One region of the Rosettibacter primus genome, then DNA from elsewhere that is predicted to be linked to it. Evidence: riboswitches for the same ligand, from Rfam matches in the RefSeq annotation. Region 1 holds a riboswitch; the other holds the start of a gene.
What was found. A riboswitch is a leader RNA that binds a small molecule or an ion and turns the genes downstream of it on or off. The one in region 1 is predicted to bind thiamine pyrophosphate.
Positions count from the first base shown of each region.

Region 1 (7,630 bases):
AATCTCCTACTTTCAAATAAGAAATTACTACAATTAAAATAAAGCCAATGAACATTATAAAAAACTGAACCGCATCGGTATAAAGGTCAGATTTATATCCTCCTTTCATTAAGTATATAGATGAAAAAAATGCAGCAGCAATTAATGACCAGAACAAGTCAATTCCAAAAACCAATTGAATTAAATTTCCAATCATTAAAATGTATGGTGCGGGCGAAACCAGTATGAATATTAAGAATGAAGAAATTATTCCTGCTTTTTTTCCATAAGTTATTTCAATTTTATCTGGGATTGTAAATAGAGTTGCATTTCGTATTTTCTCTGCAAAGAAAAAAGCAAAGATTATTGCAAAAATGTAATATGGCAACCCTTGAGTAAACCAGCTTAACAAACCACTTCGATAAGTAAATTCACCTACTCCAAGAATTCCACCATACCAGGTGGAAACATTGGTTAAAACAAAAAGCCACAAACCAACTTTTCTACCTGAAAGCAGATATTCTGAAGCGTCCCCCTCTTTTTCTCTGGCTGGTATTAAACCAATAATTAGAATTACAAGAAAGAACAAACTTATTATTAATATATCCAGAGAACTAAAAGAGACCATATTTTCTCATCATTTCAAAATCACGAATCATGAATACTTTGCCGTTTTTTATATGAAGTTCAACTGATTTCCCAATAGCAACATTACTTGTGCTTTCTCGTTTGCCAAATGGAAGCGAAATATTTTTCAATGGATATTTTAAGCCAGATGATTTTATTCTTGTTACTCCATCAAAACCATAAATTGAAATTATTTCACCTGGATAAGTTTGTAATTTTATTTTACCTGTTACAGCTTCAAGTATAGATTTTTTATGAATTACCCTAATTTTAATTTTGCCAAAAAATTTCAAAACGATGCCAAGATTACAGAATGAATGGTCTAATCTATCTCCTGTTGCTCCAATTAAAATTGCTTCATAAAATTCTTGTTTAATTGCATACTTCAAACATTTTTCTACATCCGTATCATTCTGACTTTTCATTTTTATAATTTTACATTTATCATAATAAAAATCGTAAGTCTCAGGCAAAATTGAATCTAAGTCACCTATTATGACATCGGGAACCAAATCATATTTTAATGCGGAGTTGGAGCCTCCGTCAGCACAAATCAAAGTTGAATAACCTTTGCTATCTAAAAAATTAATGACTGATTTTTTCGGAGGCTCACCATTAGCAAGAATTATGCATTTTTTCATAAACTTAATTTAACTCCAAATAAATAATTTCTTTCAGCAGCTGGGAAAAATTCTTTGCCAATACCATAAGCTGCATAGAGATTATCAAAAATATTATTTATCTGCACATAAAACTTAATATTTTTCAAATAAGAATTTACAAATAAATTATAACTTGCATAAAAGTTAGCAACAAAATATGCATCCACTTTATTGTCGGTATAATCAGCTGCCTTAGAATAAATTTTCAAATAATCAGCAAGTTTGGTGTCGTAATTGTCAGTAAAGAATGAACCAACATATTTGCCAGTTAATTGAACCAACAAATTTTCGTAATTCATTTTCAATATTGCATTGAAAGTTATATCAGGGAATCCACTAATTCGATTACCTGATAAATCTAATTTAATAGTTGAAGCAGTTTTCTTGTCATAAAAATAAGCAGCCCCGCTGCTAATATAATTTTTACTCAAAGAACCATTTAGTGTTAGTTCAATAATTTCATTATGTTTAAGTGAAAATGTTCCTTCAAATCCATAATGAATAGTTCTTTCCATATTCCCTGTAATTGGCTGACCAAATCTATCAACCTGACCACGCTTAACAATTTCATCTTTGAACAACATATAAAACAAATTAAATGATGCCATAAAATTTTCTTTAGAATAAGAAGAACCTAACTCAAAATTATTCATTGTTTCTGGTTTAACAAGTGGTTTTGAAAAATCATAAGTACCATCAGGTTTAGTTTCAAATTGAGGAACTGCCCCGCCACTCGATTCAGCAGCATCGTAATAATTTTTAAGTCTTGGTTCTCGTGTTACTCTTGCAAAAGAAAAATACAAATTCCAATCAGATGAATAACGATAATTAATTCCAAATCTTGGATTAAAATAAAGGTCATCAATACTAAAATTATTATTCACATATCTTTCATTTTTTATTTTATATTTATGATAAGATAATTGAGCTTCAGCAAGTATGTTGATATTTGAAGTAAGCTGATAATTTTCATTTACAAAAAAACTCAGTATGTCTTTTCCACCTTCATAGTAATAATAACGGAAATCTTTAGTTAGACCTTTCGGCAAATTTTCACCATAATTAATACTTCCCCAGTGAATAGAGTTATGTAATCGAAGTTCTCCGCCTAATATCAATTCACCATTATTATGTTTAATACTTGCTCGAGGGATCCAACCCCATTGTTTATTTTCAACCATTGCACGAATCAAAACATTCCCGGGATTTTCAGTTGGATAAAATCCATTTTCTTTTGTTAATCTGAAATAAGTAGTATCTGCCCATGAACCATCATAATCAAAAAATCCATTGCCCAAAACTAAAAACAAAGCAGAGTTAAATGTTACATTATCATTCAGTTTAAACTCATTTAATAGTTCAAAATGAGGTTGTGAGAAATTTTCAATTTCATCTGGTCGTCTTTCGAGTGTGTAAGTATAATTTTTTTCATCTGCTTCCCAGTAAGAATAATTTGCTTTACGAAGATTTCTATCTTTTATGGCAAATTTTGGTAAGCCTGTATATGCAAGACCATCAGCAATTGGTCCACCAAAAATATTGATCTGTGTAATTAGATTGTCATCGTAACGAACCGCAGATAAATGATAAGATTTTAAATCAACCCAGCTCGAATTGCGATATCCACTGCTCAAAGTTTGAGAAAGCTTAGCATAAATTGAATATTTGTTATTAATTAATCCACTTGAAACAGCGGCAGAATATTTTCTTGTATTAAAACTTCCAATTGAAGAAGAGAATTCCACACGAGGCTGGTCGGAGTAAGTTGATGTAATAATGTTAATAGCACCACCAATTGCAGCATAACCTGCTATACCAGAACCTGCTCCTCTTTGCACTTGAATTAATTCTGTGCTTTCAAGTAAATCTGGGAAATCAATCCAGTAAACATTATGATCTTCCGGGTCATTTTGTGGAATTCCATTAATAGAGACTGAAATTCTGCGCTGGTCAAATCCTCTAATACTCAAATAATTATATCCAAGCCCATTTCCATTTTCTGAATAAAAAGTTGCTGATGGAGTATAACTTAATATTTCTGGTATGTCTTGATAAGTATATGTATCGGCAATTTTGCTGCGTTCAAGTTTAGTAAAACTTATCGGTGTTATACCAGATTTAGCAATTGTTCCTTTTACAAGAACAGTTTGACTAGTTATTAATTTACTTTCAAGGAATATATTTTTATCTGTTAGTTTTAATAGTTCTTCAATTGAGATTTCCTTTGGTTCATAACCAAGATACGAAATCAATAATTTATCAGAACTTTTGAATTCTCCTTTAAGAATAAATTTTCCATTTTCATCTGTACTTGTGCCGATATGTGTACCTTTAACTATAACATTTGCTAAATATAAAGGTTGTTTACTAGAAGAGCTGAAAACTCTTCCATTTATTATAGTTTGTGCATAAATATTATTTAATAAAAACAAAAAAAGAATAATTAAGTTTTTCATTTTTATTCCTCCTTCCCTTGCAAATGCAAGATTTTTAGAAATAAAAAAGCCGTTTTTGAGGAAAACGGCGTAACTTAATTATTCTTTGTTACCGTTTCCCTACGCTGGCATTACCCAGATCAGGTTCGAGGGTATAATCTCAGCCCCATTTAATGGAGCACCCCTAACGACTTTTTTATTTTTAAGAACTAATTAGTTAAATAAATTTTCAGTGCAAATGTAATCAATTATTCTTTTATTTTCTAATCTTAAGAACCTGGCCAATTTTTACTTTGTCACTTTTAAGATTATTCCATGAAATTATATCAGCAACAAGAACTTTGTAAAGTTTTGCAATTGTCCAGAGCGATTCACCTTCTCTAACTTTGTGAATCTGAACTTTTTCAGTAGTATTATTTTTTGCAATAAGATCTTTATTTGTTGACTTAACTTTTGATTTGGTATCTACTTCACTATCCGAGTAAAGTATCAATGTTTTTCCAGCAACAATATTATTATTTTTTAAGTTGTTCCATCTCTTAATATCATTTATAGTAACATTAAAGTTCTGTGCAATCTTACCAATTGAATCCCCTTTCCTGACAACATATTTAACAACATTTGAATTTCTTTTAACAGTGTTATCACCATATGAACGAATGTCTTCATTGCCATGAACAGTTAAGACTTGTCCTAATCTAACTGAATTTGATTTTAAGTTATTCCACTTTTTAAGCTGAGCTATTGTAACTCCAAATTTTGTTGCAATTTCGCTTAATGAATCTCCTTTACGAACTTTATATTTTGTTGTTGTTTTATTTGATGCAGAATTCAATGACATATTTCTTGTGTTACCAGAATAAACAACCAATTTTTTCCCTTTATAAATATTATTGCTTTTCAGATTATTCCATTCTTTCAATTGAGCTACTGTTACTCCATATTTAGCAGCAATACTTGATAATGATTCTCCGCTTCTTATTTTATGCTCAATCCATGTTTCATCAGAGTTTACAAATAAAATTTCGCTCTTTTCTTTTTCGCTCATTTCGTTAATTCTGGAATAATAATCAACTTTGTCTTTTGGAACATAAATAGTCAATTCCTGACCTACTTTTACTGTGCTTGTATATGGAAGATTATTCCAGTTTCTTATGTCCGATACTCTTACATCAAATAAATCAGCAATATCAACAAGATTATCTTTACTTTTCACAATATAGTTAACTGGAATTTTTCCTTCAGGAACTATAAACTCGACGGAATCTTCCAACATAGCTGAATAAAGCTGAGCATACTTATCATCATTTGTAGAAGTTGTAATTTGAAGTTTGTAAGAAGGGTTATTATCAAGTGAAGTAATTTCTTCTTCAATAGCTGGAAGCATATCGGTATTTATTGGGAGGTCATCAACATCGATATTAGATTTAGGAATTTTTAATTCAATACCTGGAGTCAACTTTTTTCGTGAAGAAATTCCATTAAATTCTGCAAGTTGAGAAATACTCACATCATATAAATTAGCAATTTTATATAAAGTTTCTCCTGCTTGAACAGTATGAATAACATATTGACGTTTTGCATCGTCGGGTAAATTTTTAAGATTTTGAGCAAATACATCATAAACTTTAGAAGGAATTTTTAATGGATAGCCGCCATCATAATTAGGCGGGGTAACATTTTGTGTTAATTCAGGATTCATATCACGTAGTAAATCAACACTAATTCCTGCACATTTTGCAAGAACATTCAAATCGATAGACTCATTAATTCTATAGACTGCATAATCATGAGGTTTTTCATACTGAACATCAGTAAAACCATATTTTTCAGGTTGACTTGCAATCAATGTTACAGCAATATATTGCGGCACATAATTTCTTGTCTCTCGTGGTAAATAAGGAAGTATTTTCCAGAAATCACTTGACCCAGCTCTTCTCATTGCTTTACGTACTCTTCCTTCACCGCTGTTATAAGCTGCAAGTGCTAAATACCAATCTCCCAAAGAATAATATAAATCGCGAAGATGCCGTGCCGCAGCCCGAGTTGCTTTTTCAGGGTCTTTTCGTTCATCAATATAAAAATTAATTTCCAGGTCATAAAGTCTGGCAGTACCTTTCATAAACTGCCATATTCCAACAGCTCTTGCCCAGGAACGAGCAATTGGATTTAATCCACTTTCAGGCATGCTAAGAAAAATTAACTGCTGCGGAACTTTTTCTTCTGCAAATATTTTTGCCATCATTGGGAAAAATTTACCAGAACGAGAAAGCCATGTTTCTATATATCTTCTCCCTCTTCCAGTAAAATATTCAATATACTTTTCAACATATTTATTTATTTCTAAAGGAAAATCCCCAACTATTACTGTAGTATAATTATCATCAATTACTGCAACAGAATCTTCAAGCATTGGAATTTCAGGAATTCTTTTATTCATCCATTCTTCAAGTGCACTTATCGATGTATTTTCTGGCAATTCTTCTAAACTTTCAACATAACTTTGATAATCATCTACTATTGCATTCTCTAACTGTATGAAAGTAGAATTTTCTTCGATATTAGGATAATAACTAAGTTTGTTAATTGTCGATAATGCAGATTCATAATAATTCAAAGCTTCAACCTTAAAACCCAATCTTTGTTTATAAAGAGCTTTCACATAATCCCTGCGTGCATTTTCTAGCATTTCGTTTACAATTGATTGAATTCCCGATGTTTTAACGGTATCTGAAATTGTTCGGCTTGTTTTTGTTGTTGAGTTAAGTGAACCGCATGCATTAATAAGTAGAACAATAATCGGTAGGAATAGTATTTTTTTCACACACACTCCGTATTTGAATTTTGTTTGCAATTTAATGTCTTATGAAAATTTTGTCAAGTAAATACTTAAAAAGTTTTATTATTTATTTCAACAAAAACAACTTAAAATGAAAATTGTCTAAAAATGTAATTAAACAATTAAATCGGAAAACATATTTGAATAGTCAAGTGATTTGTAAATATTGATTATTTCTTCTCTTACTTTAATAAATTCATACGAGTTAAAAATTGAAAAATCTTTTTCGCTCCCAAAATTGGTTTCAATTGATTTTATTATTTCACCTGGATTTTTTTTCATTAAATAAATTTTATCGGAAAGAAATATTGCTTCGTTTATGTTTGTTGTTGTTAAAAGAAATGAAACTTCAAATTCATGTTTAACTTCTTTAATTAAGATTAAAATTTCACCACGGCTTTGTGCATCCATAATTGTAAATGGTTCATCTAGTAAAATTAAGGATGAATTACGAATAAGAGCTTGCGCTAATAAAATTCTAAATCTAAATCCATAACTTCGATTATTCGGTATATGAAATTCATAACCATCTAATCCAACAAATTCTATAATCTTTTTTACTTTATTTTCATCATATTTTTTTATTCCAAACAAGATATTTTCTTTTACTGTAAGCCATGGAAAGGATGCTGGTTTAGAGGGGATTAAAAAAATTTGACTTTTAAAATCATTGATAATATTTCCATTGAAATTTTTTTCAATACCTTTTATGATTTTTAATAAAGAAGATTTACCGGCACCAACAGGTGCTAGGACAGATGTAAACTCTTTATCGCCAATATTAAACGAAAGATTTCTGAATAAAATATTTTTTACTCCATATTCATCCACAAATTCTTTAGATAAATTTTTTACTTCAATCATTTATAATTCCCAGAAAAAATATTTTTTTTGAATAAATTTTAGTAATGAACTCCCAAGCCAGATAAGTAATGTTATAATTAATGTCAAAGCAAAAATTCCAGCAAAATCATTATATAATAATATTTTTCTGTAAGCTCCCCCGAAACCATTTCCATCAATATATTCATAAATTAAAATAATTATCCATAATGAATAATGAATTTGAATTAATTTTTGAAATAGTG
Region 1 is NZ_JAYKGK010000001.1:269,857-277,486, forward strand. It holds gene VJY32_RS01235 (sodium:solute symporter family protein) at 1-607, opposite strand, end outside; gene VJY32_RS01240 (thiamine diphosphokinase) at 594-1,247, opposite strand; gene VJY32_RS01245 (TonB-dependent receptor) at 1,244-3,724, opposite strand; TPP riboswitch at 3,804-3,899, opposite strand; gene VJY32_RS01250 (LysM peptidoglycan-binding domain-containing protein) at 3,960-6,527, opposite strand; gene VJY32_RS01255 (ATP-binding cassette domain-containing protein) at 6,657-7,406, opposite strand; gene VJY32_RS01260 (ABC transporter permease) at 7,407-7,630, opposite strand, start outside.

Region 2 (7,630 bases), 230 kb from region 1:
TTAGTAAGAGAGATTTATGAATTTCAAGATTTTTTGAAAAAGAGCAGTATGATTAAAATGCTACTATTAATTTACTAAATTAAATAAGCGTAGTTCAAAATGAATATAAAGAGCCTAAGCATTTGCGATGATCAATGTATGAAATGATGAGATAAATTTATTGATGGGTATAAGAAAAGTAAGAATAAATATCTTGATATAAAATTATGATATGATCCTTATTATAAAAATAAAGTAAAAGAATTAAATGAAATAATAAATTGCTGAATGGAAAATGTATTATTTAATTTATTTTCTTTTCTGTGGGAATCCAAGTAAAAATCTGGAAATTTTATTGCTTATATATAAACTGCCAAAATAATTATTGACCAAGTTTCTATGAATGATAAATCCCTATAGCTGACAATGAAGTTAATATACTGTAAAAATATCCTATAAAATTCCGCTCTTAAGTTTGATATTTAATATAAATTAAATCACCAAAAATGGTTTACTTATAAATCATTATAAATTTTGGGCTGTCTTAATTTTTATTTCTTAGACAGCCCATTAATATTAAAATGCTGATACAATACCGATTGAAAATTGATTATATTTTTTTTCGATGCTATAAGTGTATTCACCTACCAAGCGTATATTTCTTCTTAAGAGATAACCCAAGCTTATTGTTGTGCTGTTATAATCAAGTTCGTTGAAATCAGAATCAACCCAGTTATATAAAAGAACTCCGTACCATTTACTTTCATCACCTTTTGGAGTATAAATTAACTCGCATATAACCCCTTTTGTTTTAAAATTTTTCATGAAAAATTCTGCACTGTCATCTTTTCTTTCCGCATATTGATAATTCAATTCAAGTATGTCTTTCAGCTTTAAGGTTGCGTCGATTCCCCACATATTAAAAGTGTTTGTAAATTTTCTTGATTTATCATCAACTAAATTTTCTTTGCCATAATAGCCAAAACTTCCGATACGAATTCCTTCAATTATATCTTGTGAAATTCTTCCAAAGAAATTTTTGTATTTATCATTATCAAAAATTTTAAAACTATTTGCTGCACCAATTCCTGTCCCGTTTAATACTTCAAAGATTATATCTGTTTTTGTTGGCAAACCATAAGTCAACATTAAACCTCTGTCGTATGTAAGATTTGCATTCGACAAACCGGGTTTTACTCTATAAATATGATAATCTTCAAAAGTTAATCTTAATTCACGCTTGAAGAGTGGATCTGATATTTGAAATTGTCCAACATATAAATCTAAATCTTGGCCAAACAAATTATTGAACATGATGAATGCATCTTCAAGACCGGCTACATCTCCTCTTTCGCTCAAAAAGAAGTAAAAGTAATAAGAAATATTATTTGTTAATGCACCGCCTGATAATAATTTTATAAGATATGGAGCAGAAAAATCAAATCGTTCTGATTCTTGATTGTTATAAGTTACATAGCCTTCCAATCTTATAGCTAATGGAATTTCTCTTAATAAAGATAATTGGTCATCTCCAGTATCGATAAAATATCTTGGAGCATCTTTATCACCAAGAACAAATCCGTTGCCTGCAAATTCATCTCCATAATCTTTTAATTTCGGAAAAGGAGAGTGACATGTTTGGCAGCTCATATTATATTTTCGCGCAAATGAAGGAATTGCATATAAATTTTGAGAGCAGAATATTATTACTAAATAAATAGTAATAAGAGAAAAAAATAATTTTTTCATAAAGTCACCTTTATTATTGTAGAATTGTAACTTCAGTTGAATGTTCATTTACTTTTATAATTTGAGATTCACTTTCGGGAACGCCAAGAAAATCGGCAACTGGTTTAACAAGTAATTGATAATTTAGTGTTGCTGTAACTTTTAATTTCCCTGGTGCTATGTTATTAGGAACTTTGAAAGTGAAGGTTTCAATTTTTGTTTCGCGAGGACCAATTCTATAATCAACTCCGAGTGATGCAGTATTCCATTGTTGAATTGTCATTCTTCCTTGAGGGTCAAAATATGGCATTCTAAAAATTCTATCACCTATAGGAATTCCATCTCTTTGAACACCTTTGAAGTTAGGGTCATTAAGTGCAATGCCCATATCTTGATAAGCAAGAACATCACTTCCAATTGTATATTCTTCACCTTCAAAACCTTTTTTATCTACAGGTATATGATAAACATTCCCTTTTGAATCTACTGCTTCAACATGCAGCCATACGATTCTATCTTCAACTGAACCAGTTGGAAACTTATGTCCAGTTTTCTGATTGAACAAAGCTAAAGTAAATTTAACAACGCTTCCAGGTTCTACTTCTCTAATATCAGGATTAATTCTTAATTCAATAACACCTTGAACTTTTCCGGGGTCATGAGCTCCGTGAAAAAGATGTAGTCTTGCATCAGGATACTTAGCCCCCATCGAAGCAGTTTTGAATTCTGCTTTTGGCATATGACAATCCTGGCATTGAACACCTTCTTTTGCATAAGGTCCTTCTTTCCATTCGAGATGAGTTGATTTAACCCAAACATCATAAGGAGATTTTTCATTATGACAAATCCCACAAAAATCACCTGACTTCAGTAATGGGTTTACTTCAATTTCATGTGCAGGAGATAAAATTTCAGGTTTACGAGAAGCAAATTTGGTTCTGCCAGGTTTCATTATGTAATTAAAATTATATGGTGTGTCGCCAGCATAACCAGCGATGCTATGACAAACTTCACAGGATACAGATTCATTTGCTCTTGAATTTTTACTTGGTAATGGCGGAGGAACATCTCCTGCAACATATGCAAGCGGTGAATGACAACCATTACAACCTGCTTTTACTTCTGCAACCTTTTCATCTTTTTCGGCATGAGGTACAGCTAACTTAAAATATTCTATTTCATCCCATTCATGAGTATATGCCTGCGACATCATTGCTTGTTTCCATTGCTGATAAAAATCTGTATGACATGCTGAACCACAATACTCAGGTGTTTTAAAATCATCATACTTGAAAGTGCCAAGTCCTGTCTGTGCATGAATATTAAAAAAAATAATGTTGTATGTAAGAATTATTAAAATAAATTTATTGAACTTCATATACCCTCCATAAAATATTGAACAATCTGAACACAACATAAATAGAAACTTCAATTAATACAATAATTATTTTAGCATTATGAAATTGAAAAATGATATGAAATATTTTGTCTTACTCTTAAATTTTTTTGTGAAATAATTTAGGGGAATTTTAATCAACAAATTTTATTCAAAGTAAATAAGATGTAAAATTTTTTAGCATTCTTGATAAATTGAATGTTTAAAACTAACTTGTCGATGTAAAAATTTTTAAGTGTCGAAGAAAAAGACAATTTTATTACACTAACAAATGATAAATTAAGAACATCATGATGATTCTTATTAATATTTTTTAATTAGTTTTTAATATTTGCAAAATCTTGTCCATATAAAATTCTAAGTTGATATTAAAAATTCTATTAGTTTATTGACATAAAATAAAAAAGTATTACCGAGGAAGCTGGGGACAACCCGGCTGAGAGGAAGTCTGGAATGCGACTTCGGCCTTTTGAACCTGATCCGGGTAATACCGGCGTAGGGAAGGTAAAGAATAAAAATTCCCTTCTTTAAGCCAAAATTATCCTGCCCCATTGCTTCCATCGGTGTTAAATAAATAACTAAAATGATGGAGGCTCAAATGACTCAATTAGATTTTGCACGCGCAGGCAAAATAACAGATGCTATGCTGTATGTTGCCGAAAAAGAAAACAAAAATCCGGAAGAAATCCGTGAACTTGTAAGTTCAGGGAAAGTGGTAATTCCCGCCAATATAAATCATCATAATCTCAATAAATTTACAGGTATTGGTGAATCACTTTCTGTAAAAATTAATACCAACATTGGTACATCTTATGACTATATAAATATTGATGAAGAAATTGAAAAAGCGAAAATAGCAATTGAATATGGCACAGATACTTTAATGGATTTATCTACTGGCGGCGATTTACAATTTATCCGTCAACAAATTTTAAATATTTGTGAAGTCCCATTGGGCACTGTTCCCATTTATGAAGCTGAATTTAGAGTTGCTAAAAGATCATCAATTTATGATATGACCGATGAAGATTTATTCGAAGTAATTGAAGATCACGGTAAACAGGGAGTTGATTATATCACAGTTCATTGTGGAATTACTTTTGAAACATTACGAAGATACCAAAACGAAAATAGAATTACGGGAATTGTTTCTCGAGGTGGCGGTTTAATAGCTGCATGGATGCTTAAAAACAAAGAAGAAAACCCTCTATATAAATATTATGATAGGCTTCTTGAGATTGCACATGAATATGATATGACATTGTCTCTTGGTGATGGATTAAGACCCGGAAGTTTGAATGATTCTACAGATAGAGCACAAATTGCAGAATTAATGATAATTGGTGAATTGGTAGAAAGAGCACGCAAAGCTGGAGTTCAAACGATGGTTGAAGGACCAGGTCACATTCCTCTTAATGAAATACAAACAAATGTGCAAATTCAGAAAAAGCTTACTAAGAATGCTCCTTTTTATATTCTTGGAATGCTGCCTACTGATGTAGCAGCAGGATTTGACCACATTGCAGGTGCAATTGGCGGGGCGCTTGCCGGCTGGTATGGCGCTGATATGTTATGCTACATAACCCCTGCAGAGCATGTCGGTCTTCCAACAGTAACTGATGTGAAAGATGGCGTTATTGCTTTTAAAATTGCAGCTCATGTTGCTGATATAGCTCGAGGAAATAAAGATGCTCTTGAAAGAAATAAAAAAATGAGCGAAGCTCGTTACAAATTAGATTGGGATAAGCAATTTGAATTAGCTTTATATGGCAACGAAGCAAAGAAAATTTTTGAAAAAAGAGCAAGCAAAACTGATGCATGCTCAATGTGCGGTCCTTTCTGCCCAATGAATTTGGTTGAAAATACAATTCGTAAAAATAAATTAGTAGAGGTATAAATATGAAAAAAGCTGAATTTCCTGCTATTGGGAAAATTAGTCCTGAATTTTTTAATCATTATATTTATCCTCAACTTGGTGCAAAAAGAAATGATGTATTGGTTCCTCCTCATCATGGAATTGATATTGGTATTGTTCAAGTATCGAACGAAACAGTAATGGCAATTACTACAGACCCAATTTATATTGTTCCACAATATGGCTGGGAAAAGGCTGCTTGGTTCGCATGGCATATTTTAGCAAGTGATGTTACAACAAGTGGATTCCCACCAGCTTATGCAGTTTTTGATTTTAATTTACCCATGAGCATTACCGAAGATGAATTTGAAAAGGTATGGAATGTAATTCATCACGAATGTGAGAAATATGGAACAGCTGTAATTACAGGTCATACTGCAAGATATACTGGAACAGATTACCCAATGGTTGGTGGCGCTACCTTTATTGCACTTGGACCTAAAGATAAATATCTAACTCCAAATATGGCTCAAGTTGGTGATGCTGTTATTATCACTAAAGGAGCAGCAATCGAAGCTGTAGGAATTTTTGCCAATACATTTAAAAATTACATTAAAGAAAAATTAGGTGATGAAATATTTTTTAAGGCTGAAAATTTATTTTATAAAATGAGCACAGTTGATGATGCGCTGACAGCAGTTAAAATTGGAGTTAGAGAAGAAGGAATTACTTCAATGCACGATGCAACAGAATGCGGTGTAATCGGTGGTGTTTATGAAGTAGCTCAAGCAAGTAATAAAGGGATTATTATTTATAAAGATAAAATTCCCGTTTTACCAGAAGTTAAATCTGTATGCGAACTATTCAATATGGACCCTTATATTTCAATTAGTGAGGGGACATTAGTAATTACTGTAAGACCGCATAAAGTTGATTTACTTATTAATGAATTAAGTGACAAAGGAATTCATTGTGCTGTAGTTGGTGAAATACTTCCCTTAGAAAAGGGAAGATGGATTGTTGAGAACAATCAAACTAAACAATTAGAACATCCACGAGTAGACCCGTTCTGGCAAGCAATAGCAAAAGCTTTTGAAATGAAAATTAATTAGAGTAAAAGTGAAAACAATTTCAAAAGTATTAACAATTGCAGGAAGTGATAGCAGTGCTGGTGCAGGCATTCAAGCAGATTTGAAAACTTTTATGGCATTAAATGTTTATGGCACTAGTGCTATCACTTCCATTACTGTCCAAAACACACAAGGAATCGAATCTGTATATGATTTACCCGGTTTCTTAGTTTATAAGCAAATTAAATCTATAATCTCAGATATTGGTGTTGATGCTGCAAAAACAGGTATGCTTTCTAATTCAGATATAATTGAAAATGTAGCTTCTGCGATTCATGAATTTAATATTAATAAATTAATTGTTGACCCAGTATTAAAAGCAAAAGACGAAACTGACTTATTAAAGGAAAATTCACTAAATGTTTTTAAGCAAAAAATATTATTAGTGGCATTGGTAATTACCCCCAATATTTTTGAAGCAGAAATTCTTTCTGGTATTAAAATTTCTACAAAAGATGATATGATACTGGCGGCAGAACAAATTTATAAACTTGGGCCCAAATACGTTGTAATTAAAGGTGGGCATCTATCTTTTAATAATATAGTTGTTGATTTAATTTACTCAAAAGATAAGATCGAATATTTAGAAAATCCTTTTATTCAAACAAAAAATACTCATGGCATAGGTTGCACTTTTTCTGCTGCTATTACAGCATATATTGCAAAAGGTTACGATGTATTCTCATCAATTAAAAATGCAAGAGCTTATATTCAGAATGCATTACAAAATGAAATTCAAATTGGAAAAGGTTTTGGTCCATTAAATCACGGGTGGCTATGGCAAAAATAAGAGGTATCTATGCAATCACTGATGAGAATCTAATTCCTGACATTAGCTTGGAAACAATGGTAGAAAAAGCAATCTTAGGGGGTGTAAATATTATTCAGCTAAGGGATAAATATTTTCCTTTTGAAAAGAGAATCGAACGAGCAAAAAGATTAAAAGAGATTACTAAGAAATATAACATTCCATTAATAATTAATGATGACCCATATGTTGCACTTGAAAGTGATGCTGATGGAGTTCATTTAGGAAAAGAAGATTTGGGGGCAAATGAAATAGAGAGTTTTAATAAAATCAAAAGTCTTCTCAAGAAAAAGATTATTGGAATTTCATGTTATAACAATTTAGAAAGAGCAATTACATTTGAAAAGTTAGGTGCAACTTATGTTGCTTTTGGAGCTGTTTTTAATTCACCTACAAAACCAAGTGAAATGTGTATCAGTTCATTAGATTTTTTCAAATCAGCCAAGAAGAGATTAAAAATTCCAGTAGTTGCAATTGGAGGAATTAATTCTGAAAACTATCAATTATTACTGGATTATAAAGTTGATGCAATTGCAATTATTTCGGCAATATTTAACGGGGATCCATACTTGAATGCAAAAAAATTCAAATCAGATTTATGGGAATAAATTTCATTATATTATACTTATTGCAATAAGGTTGATAATCTTTCAAATCCTGTTCTGGAAGAATGCCTATTGAATAATCTTGCAGTTTTTCTTATGAAATCTGGCAAGTGTAATGATGTAATCTTA
Region 2 is NZ_JAYKGK010000001.1:495,794-503,423, reverse strand. It holds gene VJY32_RS02170 (hypothetical protein) at 556-1,728, opposite strand; gene VJY32_RS02165 (multiheme c-type cytochrome) at 1,742-3,085, opposite strand; TPP riboswitch at 3,508-3,623, shown strand; gene thiC (phosphomethylpyrimidine synthase ThiC) at 3,702-5,000, shown strand; gene VJY32_RS02155 (AIR synthase family protein) at 5,003-6,070, shown strand; gene thiD (bifunctional hydroxymethylpyrimidine kinase/phosphomethylpyrimidine kinase) at 6,078-6,878, shown strand; gene thiE (thiamine phosphate synthase) at 6,866-7,504, shown strand.
Region 2: it holds a riboswitch for thiamine pyrophosphate, as region 1 does, so the genes downstream of both, thiC (phosphomethylpyrimidine synthase ThiC) here and VJY32_RS01245 (TonB-dependent receptor) in region 1, are expected to answer to the same signal.